2 regions of the Variovorax sp. KBS0712 genome follow, and region 2 is predicted to be linked to the other one. Evidence: predicted binding sites of a transcription regulator. Region 2 holds the regulator's gene; the other holds the start of a gene.

Region 1 (7,415 bases), on a different contig from region 2:
CAGATGCAGGCGCAGGTCAACGACCTGGTGATCGAAACCCTCAGCGAAGGCGTGCTGGTGATCGACGCCGACGGCCTGGTGCACGCAGCCAACCCGGCGGCCGACGCGATCCTCGGCCAGGGCCTGGCGCAACTGGCGTTGCCGTTCCCGCTGCACACCCAGCCGGCCTGGCACGCGCTGGCCGCGCTCGCGCGCCAGACCTTCGCGCGCCGCGCGCCGCAGACCGAAGAGATCCCGGTGGCACAGGCCCGCGGCGCGGCGCGCGAGGTGCGCGTGCGCACCCGGCTCACGCCCACCGACGACCGCCGTGCCGACAGCCTGTGCGTGATGTTCCTGCAGGACCTGCGCGAGCTCGAAGCCCGCATCCGCACCGAAAAGCTCGCTGCCATGGGCCGCATGTCGGCCGCGGTGGCGCATGAAATCCGCAACCCGCTGGCCGCCATCGCGCAGGCCAGCGCGCTGCTCAGCGAAGACCTGACCGACCCGGCACACCGCAAGCTGACCGACATGGTGCAGCACAACGCGCAGCGCCTGGCACGCATCGTGGACGACGTGCTCGACGTCTCGCGCGCGCGCCAGCAGCGCGTGCTGTCGCTGGGCGAACAGCTGGTGCTCGACCCGGCCGCGCAGATCCTGGCCGAGGAATGGATACGCCAGACCCAACGCAAGGGCGTGCGCGTGGCGCTCGACGCGCCGGGCAGCGAGGTGCGCTTCGAGGCCGAGCACCTGCGCCGCCTGCTGGTGAACCTGCTGGACAACGCGGCGCGCTACGCCAGCCAGCGCGAGGGCGCGATCCAGGTCATCACCACCTTGCAGCGGGCCGGCGTGCAGCGCCCCGCGCTGCTGGTGTGGAGCGACGGTGCGCCGCTGGAACCGGCGGTTCAGCGCCACCTGTTCGAACCCTTCTTCTCGTCCGAGAGCCGCTCCAGCGGCCTGGGCCTGTTCCTGTGCCGCGAGCTATGCCGGCGCCACGGCGCCACCATCGGCTACGAACGGCGCGCACTGGTGCCGGGCGGGCCCGAGGGCAATGAATTCTTCGTCAGCTTCGCACCGAGCGAAAACCGGCTGACACAATAGCGGCCGTGAGCTCCCTCCCGCCTTCCGCCGCCGCCCCGCGCCCCGCGCAGATCCTCGTCATCGACGACGAACCCGACCTGCGCACGCTGTACGAACTCACGCTGCTGCGTGAAGGCTACCGGGTGGAAGCCGCGGGCAGCGTGTCCGAAGCCTGGCAGCACCTGGAGGCCGGCCGCTTCGACGCCGTGATCACCGACATGCGGCTGCCCGACGGCGAAGGCATGGAGATCATCCACCGCATCCAGAAAGACCAGCGCAGCGAGCGCTGCGTGGTCATGACCGCCTACGGCTCGGCCGAGAACGCGGTCGAGGCGCTGAAGGCCGGCGCCTTCGACTACCTCACGAAACCCGTCGACCTGAAGCAGTTCCGCGCCGTGGTGGCGTCGGCCGTGCAGGCCAACCGCGCCGCGGTGGTCGTGCCGCAGAAGCCGGCACCGCAGGCCGCCGGCCACGGCGGCGAACGCCCCGATGTGCTGGCCGTGACGCGCAGCGGCGCCACCGCGCTCGACCGGCTGGTCGGCGACTCCGACCCGATGCGCCTCGTGAAGTCGCGCATCGCCAAGGTGGCGCGCGGCATGGCACCGGTGCTGGTGCGCGGCGAATCGGGCACCGGCAAGGAACTCGTCGCGCGCGCCGTGCACGGCTGCAGCCAGCGCAGCGAAGGCCCCTTCGTCGCGGTGAACTGCGGCGCGATCCCCGAGAACCTGCTCGAGGCCGAGTTCTTCGGCGCCAAGAAGGGCTCGTACACGGGCTCCTCGCAGGACCGCGACGGCTACTTCCAGGCGGCGCGCGACGGCACGCTGTTCCTGGACGAAATCGGCGACCTGCCGCTGGCCATGCAGTCGAAGCTGCTGCGCGCTATTCAAGAGCGCAGCGTGCGCGCCATCGGCTCGACGCAGGAAGACGCGGTCGACGTGCGCATCGTGAGCGCCACCCATAAAGACCTGCACGCCGAGGTGCTGGCCGGCCGCTTCCGGCAGGACCTGTTCTACCGCCTCAACGTGATCGAGATCGCCGTGCCCGCGCTGCGCGAGCGCCGCGAAGACCTGCCCGCGCTGTGCACCGCGCTGCTCGCGCGCATCGCGCAAGATGGCGGCCTGCCCGTGCCGCGCCTGTCCGACGCGCTGCTGCAGCGCCTGGCCCAGCACCCGCTCGACGGCAACGTGCGCGAGCTCGAGAACCTGCTGCACCGCGCCGTGGCGCTGAACGACGGCGACGAACTGCACATCGACCTGATGGGCGCGATGACGCCGATGCCGGCCGCGCCGCGCAGCGAATCCGCTGAAGCGCCAGCCGCCGTTGCGGTGGCTGCGCCCCCCACACCGGCGGTCGAACCCAAGCCCGCGCCGCCGCCACTGCCCTCCGACCTGCAAGCCTGGCTCGACCAGCAGGAGCGCGAGATCCTCGTGCGCGCGCTGCACGAAAGCGGCTTCAACCGCACGGCCGCCGCCGCGCGGCTGGGCATGAGCCTGCGCCAGATCCGCTACCGCATCGCGCGCCTGGGCATCTCCACGCCCAACGGCGACGACGGCGCCACCGCGCATGCCGACGACTGACGACCTCACCACCCCACCGGCCGGTGACGACGGACTCTGGCGCGCCGGCTGGTACCGCTTCGCCAAGGCCCTGCCCTCGCCCAACTTCGGCCCGCGCCCCGTCGGCGCGCAGACCGACCTGATCGTGCTGCACTCGATCAGCCTGCCGCCGGGCGAGTACGGCAGCGACGCGGTGCAGCAGCTCTTCACCAACCGGCTCGACTGGGACGCGCACCCGTACTTCCAGTCGATCCGCGGGCTCGAGGTGTCGTCGCATTTCTATGTGCGACGCAACGGCGAGCTCTGGCAGTTCGTGAGCTGCGAGGACCGCGCCTGGCATGCCGGCGTGTCGTCGTGGCGCGGACGCACCAACTGCAACGACGACTCCGTCGGCATCGAGCTCGAAGGCCTCGAGGGCGAGCGCTTCGAGGAGGCGCAGTACGAGACGCTGGCCAGCCTGTGCGCCGCGCTCGCGCAGCACTACGCCATCGCCCACATCGCCGGCCACGAGCACATCGCGCCCGGCCGCAAGCAGGACCCCGGCGCCGGTTTCGACTGGCGCCTGCTGCGCGAACAGCTCGGCTGGAATCCACAGATGTTTCCCGAGCAGGTGGTCGCGCGCTAATTTTTTCAATCGCTCCGTGGCCCGCGATGCGCCGCTCTCGCAGCGCAGCAATCTCGCAAGCGCAGGCACGCGACGTAGCAACCATGCGGCCTGCAGGCCCAAATCGCCTTGCAAGCCGCGCCCCGTGCGGGTTGCGCCACCATGGGCCAGTATTCACGCGGCATCGCTGGCGATGCGCTGGATGCGGCGCAATTCCTGCAAGGGTTGCGTCCATAGGAAAACACTACCTGTAGTGGCTTGTAGGGCACAGACACCCTAGATATAGTGTCTTCCCGTTCGGCAACAACGCCGACGCAAGGCCCGCGAGGCCTTGCCAACCAACAAGAATTGCACAACCGAGAGGAAGCGAATGCAAACTGCACTGAACACCCCGTCGACCCCCCGCGCCGTCCCCGCGACGCCGCAGCAGCAACAAGACACTGCGGGCTCGCCCACCGGTCAGAACCTCGCGCACTACCAGATCATCCGCCGCAACGGCGCCGTCGTTCCCTTCGAACCGAACAAGATCGCCATCGCGATGATGAAGGCCTTCCTGGCGGTGCACGGCACCCAGGGCGCGGCTTCCGCCAGCGTGCGCGAAACCGTCGACACGCTGACGCAAGGCGTGATCCGCGCCATGGTGCGCTCGCGTCCGGGCGGCGGCACCTTCCACATCGAAGACGTGCAGGACCAGGTCGAGCTCGGCCTGATGCGCGGCGGCCACCATGAAATCGCGCGCGCCTACGTGCTGTACCGCGAACGCCGCACCCAGGAACGCTCCAAGCAGGGCGAGCAGGACGTGCCCGCCGCACCGGCGCTGCACGTGCTCGACAACGGCGAGCGCGTGGCCCTGGACCTGAACGAGCTCAAGGGCCTGATCGAATCGGCCTGCCAGGGCCTGGGCGACAGCATCACCGCCGCCCCCATCGTCGCCGAGACGATGCGCAACCTGTACGACGGCGTGCCGCTGGACGAGGTCTACAAGGCCTCCATCCTGGCCGCCCGCACGCTGATCGAGAAGGACCCCGACTACACCTTCGCCACCGCGCGCCTGCTGCTGCACACGATCTTCAAGGAAATCATCGGCCGCGAAGTGATGCCGGTCGAGCGCGCCACCGCCTACGCCGACTACTTCCCGCAGTTCATCAAGAAGGGCGTCGAGAACGAGCTGCTCGACGAGAAGCTGCTGCAGTACGACCTGCCCCGTCTGGGCGCCGCCCTGAAGGCCGAGCGCGACAACCAGTTCGACTACCTGGGCCTGCAGACGCTGTACGACCGCTACTTCCTGCACGTGCGCAAGACCCGCATCGAGCTGCCGCAGGCGTTCTTCATGCGCGTGGCCATGGGCCTGTCGCTGAACGAAATCGACCGCGAAGCCCGCGCCATCGAGTTCTACGAAGTGCTGTCGTCGTTCGACTTCATGTCGAGCACGCCCACCCTGTTCAACGCCGGCACGCTGCGCTCGCAGCTGTCCAGCTGCTACCTGACCACCGTGCCCGACGACCTGGACGGCATCTACGAGTCGATCAAGGAAAACGCGCTGCTGTCGAAGTTCGCCGGCGGCCTGGGCAACGACTGGACCCGCGTGCGCGCACTGGGCAGCCACATCAAGGGCACCAACGGCGAATCGCAGGGCGTGGTGCCCTTCCTGAAGGTGGTGAACGACACGGCCGTGGCCGTGAACCAGGGCGGCAAGCGCAAGGGCGCCGTCTGCACGTACCTGGAAACCTGGCACCTCGACATCGAGGAGTTCCTGGAGCTGCGCAAGAACACCGGCGACGACCGCCGCCGCACGCACGACATGAACACCGCCAACTGGATCCCCGACCTGTTCATGCGCCGCGTGATGGAAAAGGGCACCTGGACGCTGTTCTCGCCCTCCAACGTGCCTGACCTGCACGACCTGTTCGGCGCCGACTTCGAGAAGGCCTACGTCGCCTACGAAGAAAAGGCCGCCCGCGGCGAGATCAAGCCCGCGCGCACCCTCCAGGCCTCGGACCTGTGGCGCAAGATGCTCACGATGCTGTTCGAGACCGGCCACCCCTGGATCACGTTCAAGGACGCCTGCAACGTGCGCTCGCCGCAGCAGCACGCCGGCGTCGTGCACTCGTCGAACCTGTGCACCGAGATCACGCTGAACACCAGCGACACCGAAACCGCCGTGTGCAACCTGGGTTCCGTGAACCTGCTGCAGCACCTGAAGGACGGCAAGGTCGACCAGGAAAAGCTCAAGCGCACCATCTCGACCGCGATGCGCATGCTCGACAACGTGATCGACATCAACTACTACGCCGTGAAGAAGGCGCGCGACTCGAACCTGCGCCACCGCCCGGTCGGCCTGGGCCTGATGGGCTTCCAGGACGCGCTGTACGAACTGCGTATTCCCTACGCCTCGCAGGAAGCGGTGCAGTTCGCCGACGAATCGATGGAAGCCATCTGCTACCACGCCTACTGGGCCTCGACCGAGCTGGCCAAGGAACGCGGCAAGTACTCCAGCTACAAGGGCTCGCTGTGGGACAAGGGCATCCTGCCGATCGACTCGCTCGACCTGCTCGAGAAGGCCCGCGGCGGCTACGTCGAAGTGGACCGCTCGGCCACCCTCGACTGGGATTCGCTGCGCGCCAAGATCAAGGCCGACGGCATGCGCAATTCGAACTGCGTGGCCATCGCCCCCACGGCGACCATCTCGAACATCATCGGCGTGGACGCCTCGATCGAACCCTGCTTCGGCAACCTGTCGGTCAAGTCGAACCTTTCGGGCGAGTTCACCGTGATCAACCACTACCTGGTGCGCGACCTGAAGCGCCTGGGCCTGTGGGACGACGTGATGGTCATGGACCTGAAGCACTTCGACGGTTCGCTGCGTCCCATCGACCGCGTGCCGCAGGACGTGAAGGCGCTGTACGCCACCGCGTTCGAAGTCGAGACGACGTGGCTGGTGGAAGCCGCCGCGCGTCGCCAGAAGTGGATCGACCAGGCGCAGTCGCTGAACATCTACATGGCCGGCGCCTCGGGCAAGAAGCTCGACGACACCTACAAGCTCGCCTGGCTGCGCGGCCTGAAGACCACCTACTACCTGCGCACGCAGAGCGCGACGCACGCTGAAAAGTCGACGGTGCAATCGGGCCGTCTCAACGCGGTGTCGTCGGGCAACGACGCACCCTCGGGCATGAGCGCACTCGAAGCCGCCGCTGCTGCAGCGAAGGCACAGATGAGCGCAATGCCCGCCACCGACATCGCGTTCTGCGGTGTCGACGATCCGACCTGCGAAGCCTGCCAGTGATGTGCAAGTGAAGCGTCAACACACAAGACGCTTCGATCGATCAGCGAGGTGCTCGCACAAGTGAAAAGCGCGCGACGTTCAATCAATCAAGGCATTGACTGACGTCGCGCGATGCATGCGAGCAACATAACAACCCCATAAATGGCGCACGATGTGAACGAGCACTTTGCAACTCACATCGTTGCTCCGATAATTGCGCATTGGATTTTTCTATGTTGACCTGGGACGAAGAAGTCAAGCCCTCCTTACCAAAGGATATGCAACAAGGATTGCAGCAGCACCACGCATCGACCGGCGGTCTTTCCGCTGGCCGCGCGGTCGCCGCTCCGACTTCGTCGCTTGCACAACCCGCCACTGCCACCGCACCGGTGGCCGCCGCTGCAGGCCAGCGCGTCAAGGCTTCCGACAAGCGGATCATCAACGGCCAGACCGACGTCAACCAGCTGGTGCCGTTCAAGTACAAGTGGGCCTGGGAAAAGTACCTCGCCACCTGCGCCAACCACTGGATGCCGCAAGAGGTGAACATGACGCGCGACATCGCGTTGTGGAAGGACCCGAACGGCCTGACCGAAGACGAGCGCCGCATCGTCAAGCGCAACCTCGGCTTCTTCGTGACCGCCGACTCGCTGGCCGCCAACAACATCGTGCTGGGCACCTACCGCCACATCACGGCTCCCGAGTGCCGCCAGTTCCTGCTGCGCCAGGCCTTCGAGGAAGCGATCCACACGCACGCGTACCAGTACATCGTCGAGTCGCTCGGCCTGGACGAGAGCGAGATCTTCAACGCCTACAACGAAGTGCCATCGATCCGCGAGAAGGACCAGTTCCTGATCCCGTTCATCGACGCCATCAGCGACCCGAACTTCAAGACCGGCACGCACGAGACCGACCAGACGCTGCTCAAGTCGCTCATCGT
Region 2 (7,415 bases):
CGCGTCGGCCTTGTGGAAGCCCGCGAGGTCGCGCGTGAAGTGGTCGATGTCGGTCGGGTCGTTGCGGCCTACCAGGTGCTGGTAGAGCGCCTGCAGCGCGAACTCGCGCGCGCGGCTGCGGTTCGATTTGGCCGCGGCCTTGCGTGCGCCCGTGCTGGTGAGGCCGGTGCGCGACTGGCGGGGCTTGGCGGACTTGGAGGTGTCTTCGGTCATGAAAGGGTGGCCAGCAGTTGTGCCATCTCGACCGCCACCTGGGCTGCGTCGCGGCCCTTGTCGGTCTGGCGGGCGACGGCCTGTTCGAGGTTTTCGGTCGTGAGGATCGCGTTGGCGATGGGCAGGCGGTAGTCGAGCGCGACGCGGCTCACGCTCGCGCCCGATTCGTTGGCCACCAGTTCGAAGTGGTAGGTCTCGCCGCGGATGATGCAGCCCAGCGCCACGAGCGCGTGGTAGCCGCCGCGCTCGGCGAGCGCCTGCAGCGCCACGGGCACTTCGAGCGCGCCGGGCACCTGCACATGATGGATGTCGGAGGCAGCCACGCCGAGCGCCTCGAGCTCCGACAGGCAGGCCGTGGCCAGTGCGTCGGTGATGTCGGCGTTGAAGCGCGCCTGCACGATGCCGATGCGCAGGCCTTTGCCGTTGAGGGTGATCTCGCCCTTGTTGGAACCTTGCATGGTCGTTCAGTCTTTCGTGAGGTAACCGGCGATTTCGAGGCCGAAGCCGGCGGCCATGCTCGGCATGCGACGCGGCGCGCCGAGCAGGTTCATCTTGTGCACGCCGCATTCGCGCAGGATCTGCGCGCCGATGCCGTAGTTGCGCAGGTCCATGCGGCCGCGCTCGGGGGCTTGCGCGGGGCGCGCGGTGCCGTCGAACTGCGCGAGCAGCTCGGCCGCGGTTTCGCCGCAGTTCAGCAGCACGGCCACGCCCTTGCCTTCGTTCGCGATGTGCGAGAGGCTGGCGTCCAGGCTCCAGGAGTGCATCGGGCGGTTGACCTCGAGCGCGTCGAGCACCGACAGCGGTTCGTGCACGCGCACCGACACCGTCTCTTCGGGCGCCCACTGGCCGCGCACCAGTGCCAGGTGCACGCCGCGGCTGGGCTTGTCGACGAAGGCATGGGCGGTGAAGGTGCCCCAGTTGGTCTGGATTTCGCGGCAGCCGACTTTTTCGACCAGCGATTCGACGCGGCTGCGGTGCTCGATGAGCGCGGCAATCGTGCCGATCTTGAGGCCGTGCTCGGCCGCGAAGATCTGCAGGTCGGGCAGGCGAGCCATCGTGCCGTCTTCGTTCATCACCTCGCAGATCACCGAGGCGGGCGAGCAGCCGGCCATGGCGGCCAGGTCGCAGCCGGCTTCGGTGTGGCCGGCGCGCATGAGCACGCCGCCGTCCACCGCCTGCAGCGGGAAGATGTGGCCGGGCTGCACCAGGTCGGCGGCCACGGCGTTGCGCGCCACGGCGGCCTGTACGGTGCGGGCGCGGTCGGCGGCCGAGATGCCGGTGGTCACGCCTTCGGCCGCCTCGATGGAGACGGTGAAGGCGGTCGAATGCTTGGCGCCGTTGCGCTGGACCATCGGCGGCAGCTGCAGCCGCTCGCACATCTCGCGCGAGAGCGTGAGGCAGATCAGGCCGCGCGCGTGACGGGCCATGAAGTTGATGGATTCGGCGGTGATGTGGTCGGCGGCGATGACGATGTCGCCTTCGTTCTCGCGGTCTTCCTCGTCCACGAGGATGACCATGCGGCCGGCGGCCAGCTCGGCCACGATGTCTTCGACCGGGGAGATCGGTGCGGGTGCACGGTCGGCGCGCGGGGCGCCGATCGGCGTGACGGAGGCGTTCATTTCGAAGTGTCCTTGGGAGACGTGGAAGACGTCAGAGAGGGGGTGAGCATGCCGGCCTGAAGCATGCGCTCCACGTAGCGCGCCACGGTGTCGATTTCGAGGTTGACCTTCGAGCCGGCCTTCAGGCCGCCGAGGGAGGTGTTTTCCACGGTGTGCGGGATCAGGTTGATGCTGACCTCGGCGCCGCCTTCGATGTCGCTCACGCTGTTGACCGTGAGGCTCACGCCGTTGATGGTGATCGAGCCCTTGTAGGCCAGGAAGCGCGCCAGCGCGGGCGGTGCGACCACGCGCAGCTCCCAGCTTTCGCCGACCGGCGCGAAGAAGCTCACGTGGCCGATGCCGTCCACGTGGCCCGAGACGATGTGGCCGCCGAGGCGGTCGCTCGCGCGCAGGGCCTTCTCGAGGTTGATGCGGCTGCCTGCGTCGGTCAGGCCGGCCGTCTTGTCGAGGGACTCCGCGGAAATGTCGATGGTGAATTGCCCGCGTTCAGGTGCGAGCGTGGTGACCGTCATGCAGGCGCCGTTGAGCGCGATGCTGTCGCCGAGCCCGACGTCGTCGAGGTAGCCGTCGGGCACCTCGATGCTGAGTCGCTTGCCGTAGGAGGAGGAGGTGCCGAGGTCGTGGATGGCGGCGATGCGCCCCACGCCGGTGATGATTCCGGTGAACATTTCCACATTTTCGCAGACATCGAGGGGTCTTCGGCCCGAAGGGCCGGTTTGCGGCTGCGAATGTGCTGCGCCGCGTGGGCGGCGGCTCAGAAGCGGTCGCGGCCGGCGACGCGCGCGACGATGCGCAAGTCGGGCCCCAGCATGTCCACCGACTTGAATTCGAGCGGCAATGCGCCCGCCAGCGAGGTGAGCGGGCCCTCGGCGTGCAGATGGCTGGCGATGTCGAGCCCGCTGCCGATCAGCTTGGGTGCCAGGTACACCAGCAGCTCGTCCACGCAGCCTTCGCGCAGCAGCGAGCCGTTGAGCTTGTGGCCCGATTCGACGTGCAGCTCGTTGACGCCGCGCGCCGCGAGGTCCTGGAGCATCGCGGGCAGGTCGACCTTGCCGTGCAGGTTGGGCAGGCAGGTGATGGTGGCGCCGCGGGCTTCGAGCGCGGCCGCCTTTTCTTCGTTGTGCCGGCTGGCGGCGTAGATCCAGACGGCGCGGCCAGCTATGAAAATGTGAGCGTCGGGCGAGGTCTGGAGGTGGCTGTCGACCACCACGAGGTGGGGCTGGCGCGGTGTGTCGACCAGGCGCACGTCCAGGCGCGGGTTGTCTTCGAGCAGCGTGCCGACGCCGGTCAGCACGGCACCGGTGCGGGCCCGCCAGGCGTGGCCGTCGGCGCGCGCGGCCTCGCCGGTGATCCACTGGCTCACGCCGTTGTGCAGGCCGGTGCGGCCGTCGATCGAGGCGGCGATCTTCATTCGAACCCAAGGCTGCTTGCGGACCATGCGGCTGAAGAAGCCAATGTTGAGTTCGCGGGATTCGTCGGCGCCCGGGCCGACTTCGACCTCGACGCCCGCCGCACGCAGTCGGGCAAAGCCCTGTCCCGCCACGAGCGGGTTCGGGTCGGCGAGCGAGGCCACGACGCGGCGCACGCCGGCGGCGATGAGGGCGTCGCAGCAGGGGCCGGTGCGGCCGTGGTGCGAGCAGGGTTCGAGCGTGACGTAGGCGGTGGCGCCCGCAGTCGAATGGCCTTGGGCCTGCGCGTCGCGCAGCGCCATCACCTCGGCATGCGGTCCGCCGGTCTGCTGCGTGTGGCCCTGGCCGATCACGCGGCCGTCGGCGTCGCACAGCACGCAGCCGACGCGCGGGTTCGGGTCGGTCAGGCGGATCGCGGAAGCGGCCAGCCGCAGGGCTGTGGCGATGTGGGAGGCGTCGTGTGGGGAAGAGGACATGCCGGGTTCGTTCACGCCTTCTCGGAGGTCAGATGTCGCGCAGCAGCTGTCGGAACTCGTCCACGTCCTCGAAGCTGCGGTACACCGAGGCAAAGCGCACGTAGGCGACCTTGTCGAGTTTCTTGAGTTCGCGCATCACGAGTTCGCCGACCTTCGTCGAATCGATTTCGCGCAGGCCGCTGGCCAGGAGCTTCTGTTCGATGCGCAGCAAGGCGTTGTCGATCTGCTCGATGCTCACGGGGCGCTTGCGCAGCGCCAGCATCATCGAGGCGCGCACCTTGGTCGAGTCGAAGTCGGCGCGGCTGCCGTCCTTCTTGACCACGACGGGGAAATTGACGTCGGGGCGCTCATACGTGGTGAAGCGCTTGTCGCAGGCGCTGCACTGGCGGCGCCTGCGGACGAAGTCGGCGTCTTCCGAAACGCGGGTCTCGACGACCTGCGTTTCGAGATGACCGCAAAAAGGGCATTTCATGCGGCCAGTGCTTCTCTTCTTCTATTTACGAAATCAACGGTAGACAGGGAAGCGGCTCGTCAAGGCGTGGACCTTGGCGCGCACCGCGTCGATGTTCGCCGCGTCGCGCGGGTTCTCGAGCACGTCGGCCACCAGGTTCGCCGTGATGCGGGCCTCTTCGTCCTTGAAGCCGCGCGTGGTCATGGCGGGGGTGCCGATGCGCACGCCGCTGGTGACCATCGGCTTTTCCGGGTCGTTGGGGATCGCGTTCTTGTTGATCGTCATGTGGGCGGCGCCCAGCACGGCTTCGGCTTCCTTGCCGGTGATGCCCTTCGAACGCAGGTCGACCAGCATCACGTGGCTTTCGGTGCGTCCGCTCACGATGCGCAGGCCGCGCGCGGTGAGGGTGTCGGCCACGATCTGGGCGTTCTTGACCACCTGCTGCTGGTAGGCCTTGAACTCGGGCGTCAGGGCTTCCTTGAACGCGACGGCCTTGGCGGCGATCACGTGCATCAGCGGGCCGCCTTGCAGGCCGGGGAAGATGGCGCTGTTGATCGCCTTCTCGTGCTGCGACTTCATCAGGATGATGCCGCCGCGCGGGCCGCGCAGGCTCTTGTGCGTGGTCGAGGTGACGATGTCGGCGTGCGGCACCGGGTTGGGGTACACGCCCGCGGCCACGAGGCCGGCGTAATGGGCGATGTCGACCATGAAGATCGCGCCGACGTCCTTGGCGACCTTGGCGAAACGCTCGAAGTCGATGTGCAGCGAGTAGGCCGAGGCGCCCGCGATGATCAGCTTGGGCATGTGCTCATGCGCCTTGCGTTCCATTGCGTCGTAGTCGATGGCTTCGTTGGCGTCCAGGCCGTAGCTCACGACGTTGAACCACTTGCCGCTCATGTTCAGCGGCATGCCGTGGGTCAGGTGACCGCCTTCGGCCAGGCTCATGCCCATGATGGTGTCGCCGGGCTTCAGGAAGGCGAGCATCACGGCTTCGTTGGCCGAGGCGCCGCAGTGCGGCTGCACGTTGGCGGCGTCGGCGCCGAAAATCTGCTTGACGCGGTCGATGGCCAGTTGCTCGGCCACGTCGACATGCTCGCAGCCGCCGTAATAGCGCTTGCCCGGGTAGCCTTCGGCGTATTTATTAGTGAGCTGCGAGCCCTGGGCGGCCATGACGGCCGGCGAGGCGTAGTTCTCGCTGGCGATCAGCTCGATGTGATGTTCCTGGCGCGCGTTTTCGGCTTGAATGGCGGCCCAGATTTCGGGATCGGTCTGTTCGACCAGGATATTGCGTTGGTACATGGCAGTCCTTTGAAGACGAGGTCCTTGTTCAACCAAACAAGGGCTGCCCAGGCGAACGGCTGAACGCCTGTTGTGGTCAGGCGGCACGCTTCCCAGTGGTATTCCACGTCAGCGCGTGGCACCTTTTTCAGGGTGCTGCGCCTATCGCCAGTCGCGTACAGGCCGAGTGTAGCGCAGGCCCGCACGCATCCGGGCCGGGAGGGCCGGCAAGGCCTCAGGAAACTGCGGAGAGCAGGGCGACCTTGGCCGGCTCGCTGCCGGTGGCGGGCTCTTCACCCGCGGGCTTGGCCGGTGCCACGACCGGAATCGGCTGTGCGCGCGCCGTGGTCGGCGGCGGCACGACCATCGTCGACGGCGCACGGCCGGCGGCAACCTGGCGCAGGCGCTCGTGCTCGGCCAGCACCTTGGCAGCATAGCCGCCGTCGTCGTCGAGGTTGGCGGCGCCCACGTAGTAGCGCAGGCCGCCTTCGAGCGAGCCGGCGCGGGCGATGCATTCCTGCAGCACCTTCACGCCGACGCGCATGTTGGTCACGGGGTCGAAGGCGGTGAGCGTGCCGCCCGCGCTTTCGTACTTGTCGCCGTGCACGCGGGTCATGACCTGCATCAGGCCCTGGGCGCCGACGTGGCTTTGCGCGAACGGATTGAAGCTGGACTCGATGGCCATGATGGCCAGGATCAGCGTCGGGTCGAGCTTGGTGCGCTTGCCGATCTGGTAGGCCTCGGAGACCAGCACGCTCAGCGGTTCGGCCGCGACGCGGTACTTCTTGCTGAGCCAGTAGGCCACCGCCGCCTGCTGCTTGGGCAGCTCGTCAGGGCTTGCGGCCGTGGTGCGCTCGATGGCGGTCGGCTCCAGGTCCGTGGGTTCGGGCGCGGGCTTGCGCGACTGCAGCCAGCCCATCAGTTGTTCCTCGCCGGTCTTGCGCAGGTCGGGACGCGCCACGAGGGCGAGGGCCGCGAACACGATGGCCAGGCCGACCAGCGCAAACCCGTTGTGGGTGATTTCAAAAAAGCCGTCTGCCACATCGGACACGAAGGTCCGTAGCCCGCGGGCTGTGGCATCAAACGCCTTGCTCATCGCTTTTTTCCTTTCTGTGCGGCACCTGGCATGCAGCGCCTGAAAGGGCGGTGGATGAAGGCAGCGGCGCTTGGATTGGTATGTACGAATCAGGCTCCGCGCATGGAGGGGGTGGGGTAGGGAGCGCGGCGGCCTGATCACGCCGGTGGAATTCGGCAGCGGATTCAGGGAGGCCCTGCTGCGTCCGGCAGCAAGGGCAGGCGGGATTCTATCGTGGCTAAATACACGGTCAAGCATAAGGATTTGGTTTCATATGTTAATAAGTGCTTGAGGAATCCCCCCGTCCGAGGGGCTGCCAAGGGGAGCGGGCCTACGGGAAATCCCTTGGAAAAAGGGATTTGCAAAGGAAGGGTGAGACGCCTAATCTGGACGGGCCTGAGGTTTCAGGCGTTTTTCCGAAGTCAGGCAGTCCGAGGTGCAAGTCAAGGACTCGAACGATGGAGGACTCCACGGCGGCAATCTCTTGCTGCCAGCACGGCGGGAACCATTACTTCCGGTCGCGCGAATCGATGGCATGGGTTTTGAGCCCGCCATCAAGCCCGGTGACAAGACACTTCGTCGACTCACCGGGCTTTCTTGTTTGTGGCGCTCACACTTTTGGCCTATCGATCCTGTCGAGGGGCGCGCGGGCATCGCAATGCCTCGCCAAAAGGGAACGCATTCACGTTTCCGCAGACTTTGTTGGCATCTGTTTGCGGCACACTTCTGCGGATGGATGCTGCTTCGATCAAACAGAACAAATGGGTGCGGCGTGGGGTTGTCGCGTTGCTGGTGTTGTTGGCCCTGTGGGTCATCGCGTGGCTGGCGGTGCCGCCGATCGCCAAGAGCCAACTCCAGAAGATCGCGAGCGAGAAACTGGGCCGGCAGGTCACC

The links. The regulator NrdR, encoded in region 2, represses ribonucleotide reductase genes. The targets are predictions, from matches to a motif close to CACNANATNTNGTG.
Region 1: FFI97_RS26650 (ribonucleoside-diphosphate reductase subunit alpha) is a predicted target of NrdR. The motif match lies at 3,491-3,504, and genes of this name have one in related genera.

What each region holds. Positions count from the first base shown of each region.
Region 1 covers NZ_VCCD02000003.1:400,587-408,001, forward strand. Annotated here, with positions in the region: gene FFI97_RS26635 (two-component system sensor histidine kinase NtrB) at 1-1,077, shown strand, start outside; gene FFI97_RS26640 (sigma-54-dependent transcriptional regulator) at 1,083-2,633, shown strand; gene ampD (1,6-anhydro-N-acetylmuramyl-L-alanine amidase AmpD) at 2,620-3,237, shown strand; gene FFI97_RS26650 (ribonucleoside-diphosphate reductase subunit alpha) at 3,587-6,499, shown strand; gene FFI97_RS26655 (ribonucleotide-diphosphate reductase subunit beta) at 6,712-7,415, shown strand, end outside.
Region 2 covers NZ_VCCD02000001.1:1,875,817-1,883,231, reverse strand. Annotated here, with positions in the region: gene nusB (transcription antitermination factor NusB) at 1-213, opposite strand, end outside; gene ribH (6,7-dimethyl-8-ribityllumazine synthase) at 210-671, opposite strand; gene ribBA (bifunctional 3,4-dihydroxy-2-butanone-4-phosphate synthase/GTP cyclohydrolase II) at 678-1,832, opposite strand; gene FFI97_RS08675 (riboflavin synthase) at 1,829-2,500, opposite strand; gene ribD (bifunctional diaminohydroxyphosphoribosylaminopyrimidine deaminase/5-amino-6-(5-phosphoribosylamino)uracil reductase RibD) at 2,587-3,717, opposite strand; gene nrdR (transcriptional regulator NrdR) at 3,746-4,189, opposite strand; gene glyA (serine hydroxymethyltransferase) at 4,223-5,467, opposite strand; ZMP/ZTP riboswitch at 5,506-5,632, opposite strand; gene FFI97_RS08655 (lytic transglycosylase domain-containing protein) at 5,682-6,542, opposite strand; partial or broken gene FFI97_RS08650 (DUF748 domain-containing protein) at 7,254-7,415, shown strand, end outside.